3 regions of the Streptomyces sp. NPDC001020 genome follow, and region 1 is predicted to be linked to each of the others. Evidence: predicted binding sites of a transcription regulator. Region 1 holds the regulator's gene; each other region holds the start of a gene.
The links. Region 1 encodes HrcA, which represses chaperone genes, less so after heat shock. Its sites were predicted from a motif close to TTNGCACTCNGNNNNNCNGAGTGCNAA; they were not measured.

Region 1 (4,546 bases):
GGTGGACCTCGGGGTACGCGGCGGGCGCGTACCGGCCGTGCTCACGCATGAAGCGGTTGACCAGACCGCGCGCCGGGCGCCCGGAGAAGGCGCGCGTCAGCTCCGTGCGGACGAACCGGGGGTCGGTCAGCGCCTGCTTGTGCAGTGCGGGGGCGCCGGACTCGGGCGTGGCGAGGAACGCGGTGCCGAGCTGGGCCGCACTCGCGCCCGCCGCGAGCACCGCGGCGATCTGGCTGCCGCGCATGATGCCGCCGGCCGCCACGATCGGGATCCGCACGGTTTCGCGGACCTGGGCGATCAGTGCGAGCAGCCCGATGCCGCAGCCGTCGTTCTCGGCGTTGTCGCGGTGGGTGCCCTGGTGGCCGCCGGCCTCGACGCCCTGCACGATCACGGCGTCGGCGCCCGCGTGTTGCACGGCGAGGGCCTCCTCCGCGGTGGTCGCGGTGACCAGGGTGAGGGTGCCCGCGCGGCGCAGCGAGTCCAGGACGTCCGGGGTGGGGGTCCCGAAGTGGAAGGAGACCACGGGCACCGGGTTGTCGAGGAGGACGGCGAGCTTGGCGTCGTAGCCGTCGTCGCGGCCGCTGTCGGGGTCGCCCAGCTCGGTCTTGTACCAGGCGGCCTCACCGGCGAGCTGGTCGGCGTAGATCTCGACCGCGGCGGAAGGCGGCGTGACGACAGCCTCTCCGGTGGAGCCGTTGCTCACCCCGGGGTACTCCGGCTGCGGCAGGAACAGGTTCACGCCGAAGGGGCTGCCGGTGAGCCCGCGAAGCTGCTTGATCTCCTGGTACATGCCGTCGGCGGTCTTGTACCCGGCGGCGAGGAAGCCCAGGCCACCGGCATCGGACACGGCGGCGGCGAGCTGAGGCACGGAGACGCCGCCCGCCATGGGGGCCTGCACGATCGGGTGACGGAGAAGATCGGTCAGCGCGGTGGACATGACCGCATGGTGTCACGTCGCGCGATCAGGTCCGAATCCGGCCTTCCGTCTGCATGTGCCCGGGAATGGGCAGTGGGTCAGAGGCGGTGCGAGGGCGCCCCTGGCCGGTGTCCCAGCAGGTGGTGTGCTCGTTCAGGCCGAAGCGGGGCGGCCGGGCGGGTCACTCGGCGCCGACTGCCTTGCCGACGCCGAGTGACCACGCCACGGTCATCGCCCGTTGAACGCGTCCTTCAGCCGCGAGAACAGCCCCTGCTGCCCCGGCTGGAACTGCCCCTGCGGCCGCTCCTCGCCCCGCAGCTTCGCCAGTTCGCGCAGCAGCCGCTCCTGCTCCGCGTCCAGCTTGCCCGGCGTCGTGACCTCGACATGGACGATCAGGTCGCCTCGGCCGCCGCCGCGCAGATGCGTGACGCCGCGGCCGTGCAGCGGGATCGACTGCCCGGACTGCGTGCCGGGCCGGATGTCGACCTCCTCCAGGCCGTCCAGCGTCTCCAGCGGGACCTTCGTACCGAGGGCCGCCGCCGTCATCGGGATGGTGACCGTGCAGTGCAGGTCGTCGCCGCGACGCTGGAAGACCGGGTGCGGCAGCTCGTGGACCTCGACGTACAGGTCACCGGCGGGGCCGCCACCGGGGCCGATCTCGCCCTCGCCCGCGAGCTGGATCCGCGTGCCGTTGTCGACACCGGCCGGGATCTTGACGGTGAGCGTCCTGCGGGAGCGCACCCGCCCGTCGCCCGCGCACTCCGGGCAGGGGGTGGGGACGACCGTGCCGAAGCCCTGACACTGCGGGCACGGACGCGACGTCATGACCTGGCCCAGGAAGGACCGCGTGACCTGGGAGACCTCACCGCGGCCACGGCACATGTCGCAGGTCTGCGCGGAGGTGCCGGGCGCGGCGCCCTCGCCGTTGCAGGTGTTGCAGACGACGGCCGTGTCGACCTGGATGTCCTTGGTCGTACCGAACGCGGCCTCGTCGAGCTCGATCTCCAGCCGGATCATGGCGTCCTGGCCACGGCGGGTGCGCGAGCGCGGTCCGCGCTGCGACGCCGTGCCGAAGAACGCGTCCATGATGTCGGAGAAGTTCCCGAAGCCGCCCGCGCCGAAGCCGCCCGCACCGGCACCGCCCGCCTGGGACAGCGGATCGCCGCCGAGGTCGTAGACCTGCTTCTTCTGCGGGTCCGAGAGCACCTCGTACGCCGCGTTGATCTCCTTGAACCGCTCCTGCGTCTTCGGATCGGGATTGACGTCCGGGTGCAGCTCGCGCGCGAGCCGACGGAACGCCTTCTTGATCTCATCCTGCGACGCGTCGCGGCGCACGCCGAGTACGGCGTAGTAGTCCGTGGCCACTTACGACTCCGCCAGGATCTGTCCGACGTACCGTGCCACCGCTCGTACCGCTCCCATCGTTCCCGGGTAATCCATGCGGGTCGGTCCGACCACGCCGAGTTTCGCTACTGCCTCGCCGCCCGAACCGTAGCCCACGGAGACCACGGACGTGGAGTTGAGTCCCTCGTGCGCGTTCTCATGACCGATACGCACCCGCATGGCCGGATCCTTCGCCTCACCCAGCAGCTTGAGGAGCACGACCTGCTCCTCGAGCGCCTCGAGGACGGGCCGGATGGTGAGAGGGAAGTCATGCCCGAAACGGGTGAGATTGGCGGTACCGCCGATCATCAGCCGTTCCTCGGTCTCCTCCACGAGCGTCTCCAGCAGGGTGGAGAGCACCGTCGAGACCGCGCCGCGGTCCTCGGGCTCCTCGAAGGCCTCCGGCAGGTCCTGCACCAGTGGCGGGACGTCCGCGAAACGACGTCCGGCGACCCGGCTGTTGAGCCGTGCGCGCAGATCCGCGAGAGACGCCTCCCCGAACGGGGCGGGGCAGTCGATCATGCGCTGCTCGACGCGGCCGGTGTCCGTGATCAGCACGAGCATCACGCGCGCGGGTGCCATCGACAGCAGTTCGACATGCCGCACGGTCGAACGGGTCAGCGAGGGGTACTGCACGACGGCGACCTGTCGGGTGAGCTGCGCGAGCAGCCGTACCGTGCGCGCGACCACGTCATCGAGGTCCACCGAGCACTCCAGGAAGTTCTGGATCGCCCGGCGCTCGGGGGCGGTCATCGGCTTGACGCCCGCGAGCCTGTCGACGAAGAGGCGGTAGCCCTTGTCCGTGGGGATGCGTCCGGCGCTGGTGTGCGGCTGGGCGATGTAGCCCTCCTCCTCCAGCGCGGCCATGTCGTTGCGGACGGTGGCCGGGGAGACGCCGAGCTTGTGCCGCTCGGTCAGTGCCTTGGAGCCCACCGGCTCCTCGGTGCCGACGTAGTCCTGGACGATGGCGCGCAGCACTTCGAGCCTGCGTTCACTGAGCATCGCGCGCACCTCCAGCGTTCGTCCCGTTGACGTTCCTGGCACTCTGTCCGTGCGAGTGCCAGCATCCCCGGCCCAGTGTACGGCCGCCGGGTACGCCCCCGGCAAGGGTGGGCCCGGCTGTCGTACCGGCGTGTACCGACCTGTCCGGGGCTGTCTGGCCGGACCGGGCGCATGCCTATAGCGTCGCGCCATGACGGTGTTGTGGGAAGAATCCGGGTGGGAGGCGCTCGGTTCACGGGCCGGTCGTGTACGGCTTCCGGTCTGGGACTGCACGGCGGGACTGGTCGTGGGCGACCACGGAACGCTCGTGATCGACCCGGGGTCGAGCCTGCGCGAGGGTGCGTGGTTGCGCGCCGAGGCGGGGCGGCTGCTCGCGCCGCTGGGGGCGGAGAGACGTGTGACACATCTCGCGTTCACGCACCCCCACTTCGACCATGTCTTCGGCGCGGCGGTGTTCGACGGCGCGGAGGTGTTCGGAGCGGTGGGCCTCGACGCCCTGTTCGTCCGCGAGCGCGACGAGTTGCGCGGGGATGCGATCCGCCACGGCCTGGCCTCGGACGAGGCGGTCGAGGCCGCGGAGGCGCTGGTGCGCCCACACCACCAGGTCTCGGACGAGCGGACGCTCGATCTGGGCGGGGTGGAGGTGTTGCTGGCGAACGTGGGCCCGGGTCACACGGCCCACGACCTGGCCGTCCTCGTCCCCGGGGACCCGGCGGTGGTGTTCTGCGGGGACCTGGTGGAGGAGTCCGGCGAGCCGCAGGCGGGCCCGGACGCGGTTCCCTCGCACTGGCCGGCCGCACTGGACCGGCTGCTGAAGCTGGGCGGAGAGGACGCGCTGTACGTGCCGGGGCACGGTGCGGTGGTGGACGCGCGGTTCGTCCGCTCCCAGCGGGACGAGCTGGCGGCCCGTTTCGGCGTGTCGTAGACCCTCGTACGACATCACGCCCCGGGCTTCTCCTATCGTCATCCGAATGCGCCAGTACTCGCCGGACCTGACCCCGCCGTGGAAGAAGCCCAAGCCCGTGCCGGAGGTCCCGGCGGACCCCGGTCTGGTGGTGGAGGAGCCGCGCACCGGCTTCTGCGGCGCGGTGATCCGCTGCGAGGCGGGCACGGTCACCCTGGAGGACCGGTTCGGCAAGCACCGGGTGTTTCCCCTGGAGCCGCGGGGGTTCCTGCTGGAGGGGCGGGTGGTGACGCTGGTACGCCCGTCGAAGGCTCCGGTGCGTCCGACCCGTACGGCGTCGG
Region 2 (4,546 bases), on a different contig from region 1:
AACCGATCCTGCCCGTTGACCACGGTCACCTCCACGCCCTCGCGCCCCTTGACCCGGGCGGCGAGCTGGATGGCCGCGGACATGCCCGCGTATCCAGCGCCCAGGATCACCACGCGGTGCGCGGTCGCCGTTCCGGTCTCCTGTCGTGCGCTCATCGTTTCCGTCCTCCTCTGCCCGCTTGCTGACGCCCACCAGATGGGAGCAGGCGGCCCGGACGTGACACGGGTCGGATGTGACCTGCGACACACTCTGAACGGAGGTCGGAAGGACGGCGGTCGACGGGGTGGTCGTGCCTCGTGAGGGTGTACGGCTCAGCTCAGCGTCGTCAGCGCCGCCGCGTCGTACGACTTCAGTTCGTCGAAGCGCCCCTGGAGGACCTTCGCCACCCACCGCGGGTCCTGGAGCAGTGCGCGCCCGACGGCGACCAGGTCGAACTCCTCGGACTCCAGCCGGTCCAGGAGGTTGTCGATTCCCTTGACCGGGGCGCCCTCGCCCGCGAAGGCGCGGATGAAGTCGCCGTCCAGGCCCACGGAGCCGACCGTGATCGCCGGCTTGCCCGTGAGCTTCTTCGTCCAGCCCGCCAGGTTGAGGTCAGCGCCGTCGAACTCCGGCAGCCAGTAGCGGCGCGTGGAGGCGTGGAAGGCGTCCACACCGGCCGCGGCGAGCGGGGTGAGGATCGCCTCCAGCTCCTCGGGGGTCTCCGCGAGCCTGGCGTCGTAGTTGTCCGACTTCCACTGGGAGTAGCGGAAGAGAATCGGGAAATCGGGCGAGACCGCCTCCCGCACGGCCGCCACGATCTCCGCCGCGAACTTGGTACGGGCCACGGGGTCGCCGCCGTACGCGTCCGTGCGCCGGTTGGTACCGGCCCACAGGAACTGGTCGACGAGGTAGCCGTGCGCGCCGTGCACCTCCACGCCGTCGAAGCCGATCCGCTCCGCCGCGGCGGCGGCTTCGGCGAAGGCTCCGATCACGTCGTCGAGGTCCTGCCGCGTCATGGCCCTGCCCGTGCCCTCGGTGCCGTCGAGGCGGATGCCCGACGGGCCGACGGCCGGCGCGTCCGCGTACGGCGGGTCACCGGCCTTGCGCACCATGCCGATGTGCCAGAGCTGCGGCACGATCGCGCCGCCCGCCGCGTGCACCGCCTCGGCGACCTTCGCCCAGCCCGCCAGCTGCTCCTCGCCGTGGAACCGCGGGACGCGGTCGCTCTGACCGGCCGAGGCGTGGCCCACGTAGGTGCCCTCGGTGATGATCAGGCCCACGTCCGCGGCCGCGCGGCGCGCGTAGTACGACGCGACGTCCTCGCCCGGGATGCCGCCGGGCGAGAACTGGCGGGTCATGGGCGCCATCGCGATGCGGTTCCGGACGGTCAGGCCGTTGATCGTGGCGGGGCGGGAGAGGATCTCGGCCGCGCGGGACGGCGAAGCGGTGACGGTCACGTGGGGACTCCTTGCCGAGGTACGGGTACGCCGGACATATGCATGCGCATGTTCACTGGTCCAACGGCCCCGTGGACCATGGCATTCCGCATCGGCGTCCCGCCGCGGTGTGATCCCGGATACGCCCGAGGGCGGCACCCCCTGTCTCCAGGGAGTGCCGCCCTCGGTACGTGACGGACGGATCCGATCCTCAGAAGGATCAGAAGTCCATGTCACCGCCCGGCATGCCGCCCGGAGCGGCCGCGGCGGCCTTCTCCGGCTTGTCGGCGATGACGGCCTCGGTGGTGAGGAACAGCGCGGCGATGGAGGCGGCGTTCTGCAGGGCGGAACGGGTCACCTTCGCCGGGTCGATGATGCCTTCCTTGACCAGGTCGACGTACTCGCCGGTCGCGGCGTTCAGGCCGTGACCCGGGGTCAGGTTGCGCACCTTCTCCACCACGACGCCGCCCTCGAGGCCGGCGTTGACGGCGATCTGCTTCAGCGGGGCCTCGAGCGCCAGCTTGACGGCGGCGGCACCGGTGGCCTCGTCACCCTCGAGCTCCAGCTTCTCGAAGACCTGGGAGGCCTGCAGCAGGGCCACGCCACCACCGGCGACGATGCCCTCCTCGACGGCCGCCTTCGCGTTGCGAACGGCGTCCTCGATGCGGTGCTTGCGCTCCTTGAGCTCCACCTCGGTGGCGGCACCGGCCTTGATGACGGCCACGCCGCCGGCCAGCTTCGCCAGGCGCTCCTGCAGCTTCTCGCGGTCGTAGTCGGAGTCGCTGTTCTCGATCTCGGCGCGGATCTGGTTCACGCGGCCGTTGACCTGGTCGGACGAGCCGGCACCGTCGACGATGGTGGTCTCGTCCTTGGTGATGACGACCTTGCGGGCGCGGCCCAGGAGGTCCAGGGTCGCGTTCTCCAGCTTGAGGCCGACCTCCTCGGAGATGACCTCGCCGCCCGTGAGGATGGCGATGTCGCCGAGCATGGCCTTGCGGCGGTCGCCGAAGCCCGGGGCCTTGACGGCAACGGACTTGAAGGTGCCGCGGATCTTGTTGACGACCAGGGTCGACAGGGCCTCGCCCTCGACGTCCTCGGCGATGATCAGCAGCGGCTTGCCCGACTGCATGACCTTCTCCAGGAGCGGGAGCAGGTCCTTGACGCTGGAGATCTTGGAGTTGGCGATCAGGATGTACGGGTCGTCGAGGACGGCCTCCATACGCTCCATGTCGGTGGCGAAGTACGCCGAGATGTAGCCCTTGTCGAAGCGCATGCCCTCGGTGAGCTCGAGCTCCAGACCGAAGGTCTGCGACTCCTCGACGGTGATGACGCCTTCCTTGCCGACCTTGTCCATGGCCTCGGCGATCAGCTCGCCGATCTGGGTGTCGGCGGCGGAGATGGAGGCCGTGGAGGCGATCTGCTCCTTGGTCTCGACGTCCTTCGCCTGCTCCAGCAGGGCACCGGAGACGGCCTCGACGGCCTTCTCGATACCGCGCTTCAGGGCCATCGGGTTGGCACCGGCGGCGACGTTGCGCAGACCCTCGCGGACCAGCGCCTGGGCGAGCACGGTCGCGGTGGTCGTACCGTCACCGGCGACGTCGTCCGTCTTCTTGGCGACTTCCTTGACCAGCTCGGCGCCGATCTTCTCGTACGGGTCCTCGAGCTCGATCTCCTTGGCGATGGAGACGCCGTCGTTGGTGATCGTGGGGGCGCCCCACTTCTTCTCGAGGACGACATTGCGGCCCTTGGGGCCGAGCGTCACCTTGACGGCGTCCGCGAGCTGGTTCATGCCGCGCTCGAGGCCGCGCCGCGCCTCCTCGTCGAACGCGATGATCTTGGCCATGTGAAGTGGTCCTCCCAGGACTGGGGGTGATGACTTCGGACCGCGCCCGCGCCCGCGACGGACGGCCCCGGCCGGTGGTTCCTTGCCCCACCCGGCCCGCGGCCTCACCGACCCGGTCCTTCTTTGTCACTCTCACCTTCAGAGTGCTAACGCCAATGATTAGCACTCGCCCCCTCCGAGTGCAAGGTGCGCCCGCGAAAGCGGGCTCATTGAGGGGTGGTGGCCGGGTGACGGGCGGGCGCAAGGTGCGCCGGCGAAGCCGGCTCGCTGAGGGGTGGTGGCCGGGTGTCGGCCGGGCAGGCGGCCGGCCGGTCCCGGGCAGACCGAGGGGCTCGTACCCCTGGTGGGATACGAGCCCCTCGACACGTCGAACAGTTCAGTCGTCGGCGCGTATTTCAGCCGGCCAGGCGAACCATGTCCGCCTGCGGACCCTTCTGACCCTGCGAGATCTCGAACTCGACCCGCTGGCCCTCTTCCAGAGTGCGGTAGCCGTCCATCTGGATGGCGCTGTAGTGGACGAAAACATCCGCACCACCGTCGACCGCGATGAAGCCGTACCCCTTCTCCGCGTTGAACCACTTGACGGTGCCCTGAGCCATGCCTAACTCCCCTATTACTGGCCCTTGCACAGATCCACACTTCGCGGACCCGGGTCAGACCTCACCCCCCAACGGTTGGGGGCGTGCGCCGGAACGCGTCGACCGCGGCTGAATGTATCTGTCCAACTGCCGTCTGCAACAGGTCAGTCGGACGAGAAATCCGGGCACGACCGGTCGGAAATGTACGGAGAATTCGCCCGAATTCAGGGCAAGTCGGGCCTCGCAAACAGAGCGAATGGCGCAAAATCCCCGCGCACTTTGGCTACTTCTTGTCGGAAGCAAGGCAGAAAACGGGGGTGCCCGGCGAAGAGAATGCGAGCACGTTCCCCAACTGTACCGTGCTTAACCCCGCGGAATTGCCCTCTCCGTTTCTCTTACGGAGAGGGCACCGCTTCTCCGACGAAGAAGGCACCGCGTCGAGGGCACGGCCGTCACGCGCGACGGACCCCCGATGCCCGGCATCGGCCGAGGGCTGGGATCACACGTCCGGGTGACCGTCAGCCGCCGGCGACGGCCGGGATGATGGAGACGCCCGCGCCGTCCGGCGTCGCCGTCTGAAGGCCCTGCTCGAAGCGGACGTCGTCGTCGTTCACGTACACGTTGACGAAGCGGCGCAGCTTGCCCTGGTCGTCGAGGACGCGGACGGCGATCCCGGCGTGGTTCTTCTCCAGGTCGTCGATGACTTCGGC
Region 3 (4,546 bases), on a different contig from region 1:
TCGGCCCGCCGCGGCCGCAGGCGGCTGGAAAGATCCGACACCATGCGGCTCGTACGACAAAATTATGAAAAGCGTGCGAAGCGCCCACCGGGGCGTGTGCGGGGTTCAACGGGCGCAGAGAAGCTTGCACCGCGCATCGGCGCGATGTCCGTGGCGCGTGCGACCCTCATCGTCCTGGCGCTCGCCGCCCTCGCGACCGGCTGCTCCGACGACGGCGCACAGGGCGCGTACGGCCCGCTGAAGGTGACGCCGGACCATGGCCTCGACGGATACGCCGGCAGGCTCCGCTCCTCGTATCCCGATCGCGCGGCGGCTGCCACGCACTGGGGGCTGGCGAAGGTGCCACGGGTCGCGTCGCCCCCGGCGAAGAAGCCGGCCATCACCTTCCGCAAGGGTTTCGAGGTTCATGACGGCGGCGGCCTGCCCCCGGTCTTCACCACCGTCCCCACCAAGGACAAGGTCGTCTTCCTCACCGTCGACGACAGTGCCGACAAGGACCCGGATTTCCTGCGGATGATGAGCGACCTGAAGGTCCCGTACACGGCGTTCCTCAACGACGACCGGATCGACGACGAGTACGACTACTTCCGAACGATGCGCGACCTCGGCGTCACGCTGAACAACCAGACACTGCACCACCCCTACCTTCCCGGGCTTTCCTACGAGGAACAGAGGAACGAGATCTGCGGCATGCAGGACCTGATGAAGGAGCAGTTCGGCAGGCGCCCGACGGCCTTCCGGCCGCCGTACGGCAACTACAACAGGGACACCCTGCGTGCCGCCAAGTCCTGCGGCATCAAGTACGTCCCGATCTGGAACGAGGAGGTCTACCCCGACCACTGGGAGTACCGGGACTGGGACCGCAGCCTGCACCCCGGCGACATCGTCCTGACCCACTTCCGCGGCACGTCGGACTGGAACAGTTCGATGCCCGACCTGATCCGCCGGTTCCTGAAGAAGGTCACCGACGACGGGTACGCGGTGGCGCGACTGGAGGACTACCTGTGAGGGCGCGGCGGCAGGTGCGGGCACTGCTCGCCGGGGCGCTCGCCGTGGCGGTCCTGTCCGGCTGCGCCCAGTCCGTCGACCCGTTCGAACGGCTGGGCAAGAAGGCCGCCCAGAAGGTGGGCAGGTCGCACGGGCCGTACGAGGGGACGTACCGCCGCTGGGGGCTCGCCGCCCCGCTTGCGCCCGCGCCCCGGCCGGTCCGCTCCCCGGAGCGCGGCGAGGACCTGGCCGGAGCGGGCCTGCCGCCCGTCCTCGACCGTGTGCCGACTCGCGACAAGGTCGTCTTCCTGACGTACGGCGCGGATGCCGAGAAGGACCCCGGGTTCATCGACATGGTCCGTGAACTGCGGCTGCCGGTCAGTGTGTTCCTCGCGGACAGTGCCGTCGGGCCGGGGTACGCGAGCGCCGCACGGCTGCGGGCGGCCGGTGCGGGCATCGAGAACCTCACCCTGAACCACGCCGAGCTGCGCGGGCTGTCCTACGGGGAGCAGCGCACCGAGATCTGCGGCCAGCAGGAGCGGCTCAGGGCCCGTCTGGGCCTGCATTCCCGGCTGCTGCGCCCGCCGTACGGCTCATACGACCGCACGACGTTCCAGGCGGCGGCGGACTGCGGCATCACGGCCCTGATCCTGTGGCGCCGGATGCCGGGCAGAGACCCCGAGCCGTACGAGGGGGGCGCGCCCCTCCACCCTGGCGACATCCTCCGGCCCCATGTCCGGCCCCATGAGGAGGAGAGCCGTCCCCCCGCGTCCTTGACCACGGAGACGGCCCGCCTCCTGCGTCGCATCCAGGCGAGCGGGTTCTCGGTGGGGCGCTTGGAGGACTACCTCTAGAACGTCCTTGAACTTGGCGGGCTCATGCCGGCTTGAGGACGAGGCCTTTTGGGCCGATAGAGCGGGACAGGAGGCGCAAGCTCCGGCGCCGCACCGCACGCAATTGGCACTCCGCTTGACCGAGTGCTAATCGCGGTCATAGTCTCGGCTCTGGCACTCGCCACTGGTGAGTGCCAACACAGCGACGGGCAGGTCCGGCACCCGCGACGACGGATCGACCTGGTCGCCACCTCAGACAGTTAACCCCGCGAGATCTCCGAAGGGGGAGGTCGGATCGTGACGACCGCCAGCTCCAAGGTTGCCATCAAGCCGCTCGAGGACCGCATCGTGGTCCAGCCGCTGGACGCCGAGCAGACCACGGCCTCTGGCCTGGTCATCCCGGACACTGCGAAGGAGAAGCCCCAGGAGGGCGTCGTCCTCGCCGTGGGCCCGGGCCGCTTCGAGGACGGCAACCGCCTTCCGCTCGACGTCAAGGTCGGCGATGTCGTGCTCTACAGCAAGTACGGCGGCACCGAGGTGAAGTACAACAACGAGGAGTACCTCGTTCTCTCGGCTCGCGACGTCCTCGCGATCATCGAGAAGTAATTCACCCCGAAGCACTCCTGCTTTGAGCTGCGCCCCCGGCCCCCGCGACCGTTGAAAAGCCGGGCGCCAGGGGCGCAGTTCGTTTTTCACCGCGATCGGCGGCTGCTCCGGGAGGGCAGCCGAGGATCGCAACGAGAGGACTGAAACGCTCCATGGCGAAGATCCTGAAGTTCGACGAGGACGCCCGTCGCGCCCTCGAGCGCGGCGTCAACAAGCTTGCCGACACGGTCAAGGTGACGATCGGCCCGAAGGGCCGCAACGTCGTCATCGACAAGAAGTTCGGCGCTCCGACCATCACCAACGACGGCGTCACCATCGCCCGTGAGGTCGAGGTCGAGGACCCGTACGAGAACCTCGGCGCCCAGCTGGTGAAGGAGGTGGCGACCAAGACCAACGACATCGCGGGTGACGGTACGACCACCGCCACCGTGCTCGCCCAGGCGCTGGTGCGCGAGGGCCTGAGGAACGTCGCCGCGGGTGCCTCCCCGGCCGCCCTGAAGAAGGGCATCGACGCCGCCGTCAAGGCCGTCTCCGACGACCTGCTGGCCACCGCCCGCCCGATCGACGAGAAGTCCGACATCGCCGCCGTCGCCGCGCTGTCCGCCCAGGACCAGCAGGTCGGCGAGCTGATCGCCGAGGCGATGGACAAGGTCGGCAAGGACGGTGTCATCACCGTCGAGGAGTCCAACACCTTCGGTCTGGAGCTGGACTTCACCGAGGGCATGGCCTTCGACAAGGGCTACCTGTCGCCGTACTTCGTGACGGACCAGGAGCGCATGGAGGCCGTCCTCGACGACCCGTACATCCTGATCAACCAGGGCAAGGTCTCCTCCATCCAGGACCTGCTCCCGCTGCTGGAGAAGGTCATCCAGGCGGGCTCCTCCAAGCCGCTGCTGATCATCGCCGAGGACGTCGAGGGCGAGGCTCTCTCCACCCTCGTCGTGAACAAGATCCGCGGCACCTTCAACGCCGTCGCCGTCAAGGCCCCCGGCTTCGGCGACCGCCGTAAGGCGATGCTGCAGGACATGGCGGTCCTCACCGGCGCCACGGTCATCTCCGAGGAGGTCGGCCTCAAGCTCGACCAGGTCGGCCTGGAGGTCCTGGGCAGCGCCCGCCGCGTGACGGTCACCAAGGACGACACCACCATCGTCGACGGTGGCGGCAAGTCCGAGGACGTCGTCGGCCGCGTCGCCCAGATCAAGGCCGAGATCGAGGCCACCGACTCCGACTGGGACCGCGAGAAGCTCCAGGAGCGCCTCGCGAAGCTGGCCGGCGGCGTGTGCGTGATCAAGGTCGGCGCCGCCACCGAGGTGGAGCTGAAGGAGAAGAAGCACCGTCTGGAGGACGCCATCTCCGCGACCCGCGCCGCGGTCGAGGAGGGCATCGTCTCCGGTGGTGGCTCCGCGCTGGTCCACGCCTCCAAGGTGCTGGCGGACGGCCTCGGCAAGCAGGGCGACGAGGCCACCGGTGTCGCCATCGTCCGCCGCGCGGTCGTCGAGCCGCTGCGCTGGATCGCCGAGAACGCGGGCCTGGAGGGCTACGTCATCGCCTCCAAGGTCGCCGAGCTGGACAAGGGCAACGGCTACAACGCCGCCACCGGCGAGTACGGCGACCTGGTCAAGGCCGGCGTCATCGACCCGGTCAAGGTCACCCGCTCCGCCCTGGAGAACGCCGCCTCCATCGCCTCCCTGCTGCTGACGACCGAGACCCTGGTCGTCGAGAAGAAGGAAGAAGAGGAGCCGGCCACCGCCGGTCACGGCCACGGTCACGCTCACTGACGTAAGCCGTAAGCAGTACTGAGGTCCGGCACCCCCGCGTGGGGTGCCGGACCTTCGCGTTGTTCACCTCTCCAGAGCGTCGAGCGCGCCCAGCTGCTCCATCAGCCCCAGTTGGTCGTGCTGCCACCACATCTCGGCGATCTTCCCGTCCTCGCTGAACCGGAACAGGGTCATCCCGCTCATCGTGACGTCCCTGCCGGTGGGCTCGATCCCCAGGAACTCGCCTTTGTGGGTGGCGTTCCAGGTCCACAGCGCGCAGACCCGGTCGCCCTCGGCGATCACGTCGTCGAGCGTGAACGTGGAGTCGAAGGCGCTGCGCCACACGTCGTACTCGCGCCGGAG

Region 2: the regulator HrcA is predicted to act here: its motif matches at 3,382-3,408, upstream of groL (chaperonin GroEL).
Region 3: the regulator HrcA is predicted to act here: its motif matches at 1,945-1,971, upstream of groES (co-chaperone GroES).

Annotation. Positions count from the first base shown of each region.
Region 1 covers NZ_JBSFLQ010000001.1:167,375-171,920, forward strand. Annotated here, with positions in the region: gene ACWDEX_RS00795 (nitronate monooxygenase) at 1-937, opposite strand, end outside; gene dnaJ (molecular chaperone DnaJ) at 1,145-2,281, opposite strand; gene hrcA (heat-inducible transcriptional repressor HrcA) at 2,282-3,301, opposite strand; gene ACWDEX_RS00810 (MBL fold metallo-hydrolase) at 3,492-4,226, shown strand; gene ACWDEX_RS00815 (DUF3097 domain-containing protein) at 4,273-4,546, shown strand, end outside.
Region 2 covers NZ_JBSFLQ010000011.1:129,681-134,226, reverse strand. Annotated here, with positions in the region: gene ACWDEX_RS13450 (NAD(P)/FAD-dependent oxidoreductase) at 1-155, opposite strand, end outside; gene ACWDEX_RS13445 (NADH:flavin oxidoreductase) at 312-1,436, opposite strand; gene groL (chaperonin GroEL) at 1,636-3,258, opposite strand; gene ACWDEX_RS13435 (cold-shock protein) at 3,654-3,857, opposite strand; gene ACWDEX_RS13430 (MoaD/ThiS family protein) at 4,355-4,546, opposite strand, start outside.
Region 3 covers NZ_JBSFLQ010000014.1:148,525-153,070, reverse strand. Annotated here, with positions in the region: gene ACWDEX_RS16210 (polysaccharide deacetylase family protein) at 145-1,008, shown strand; gene ACWDEX_RS16205 (polysaccharide deacetylase family protein) at 1,005-1,841, shown strand; gene groES (co-chaperone GroES) at 2,118-2,426, shown strand; gene groL (chaperonin GroEL) at 2,579-4,204, shown strand; gene ACWDEX_RS16190 (ester cyclase) at 4,268-4,546, opposite strand, start outside.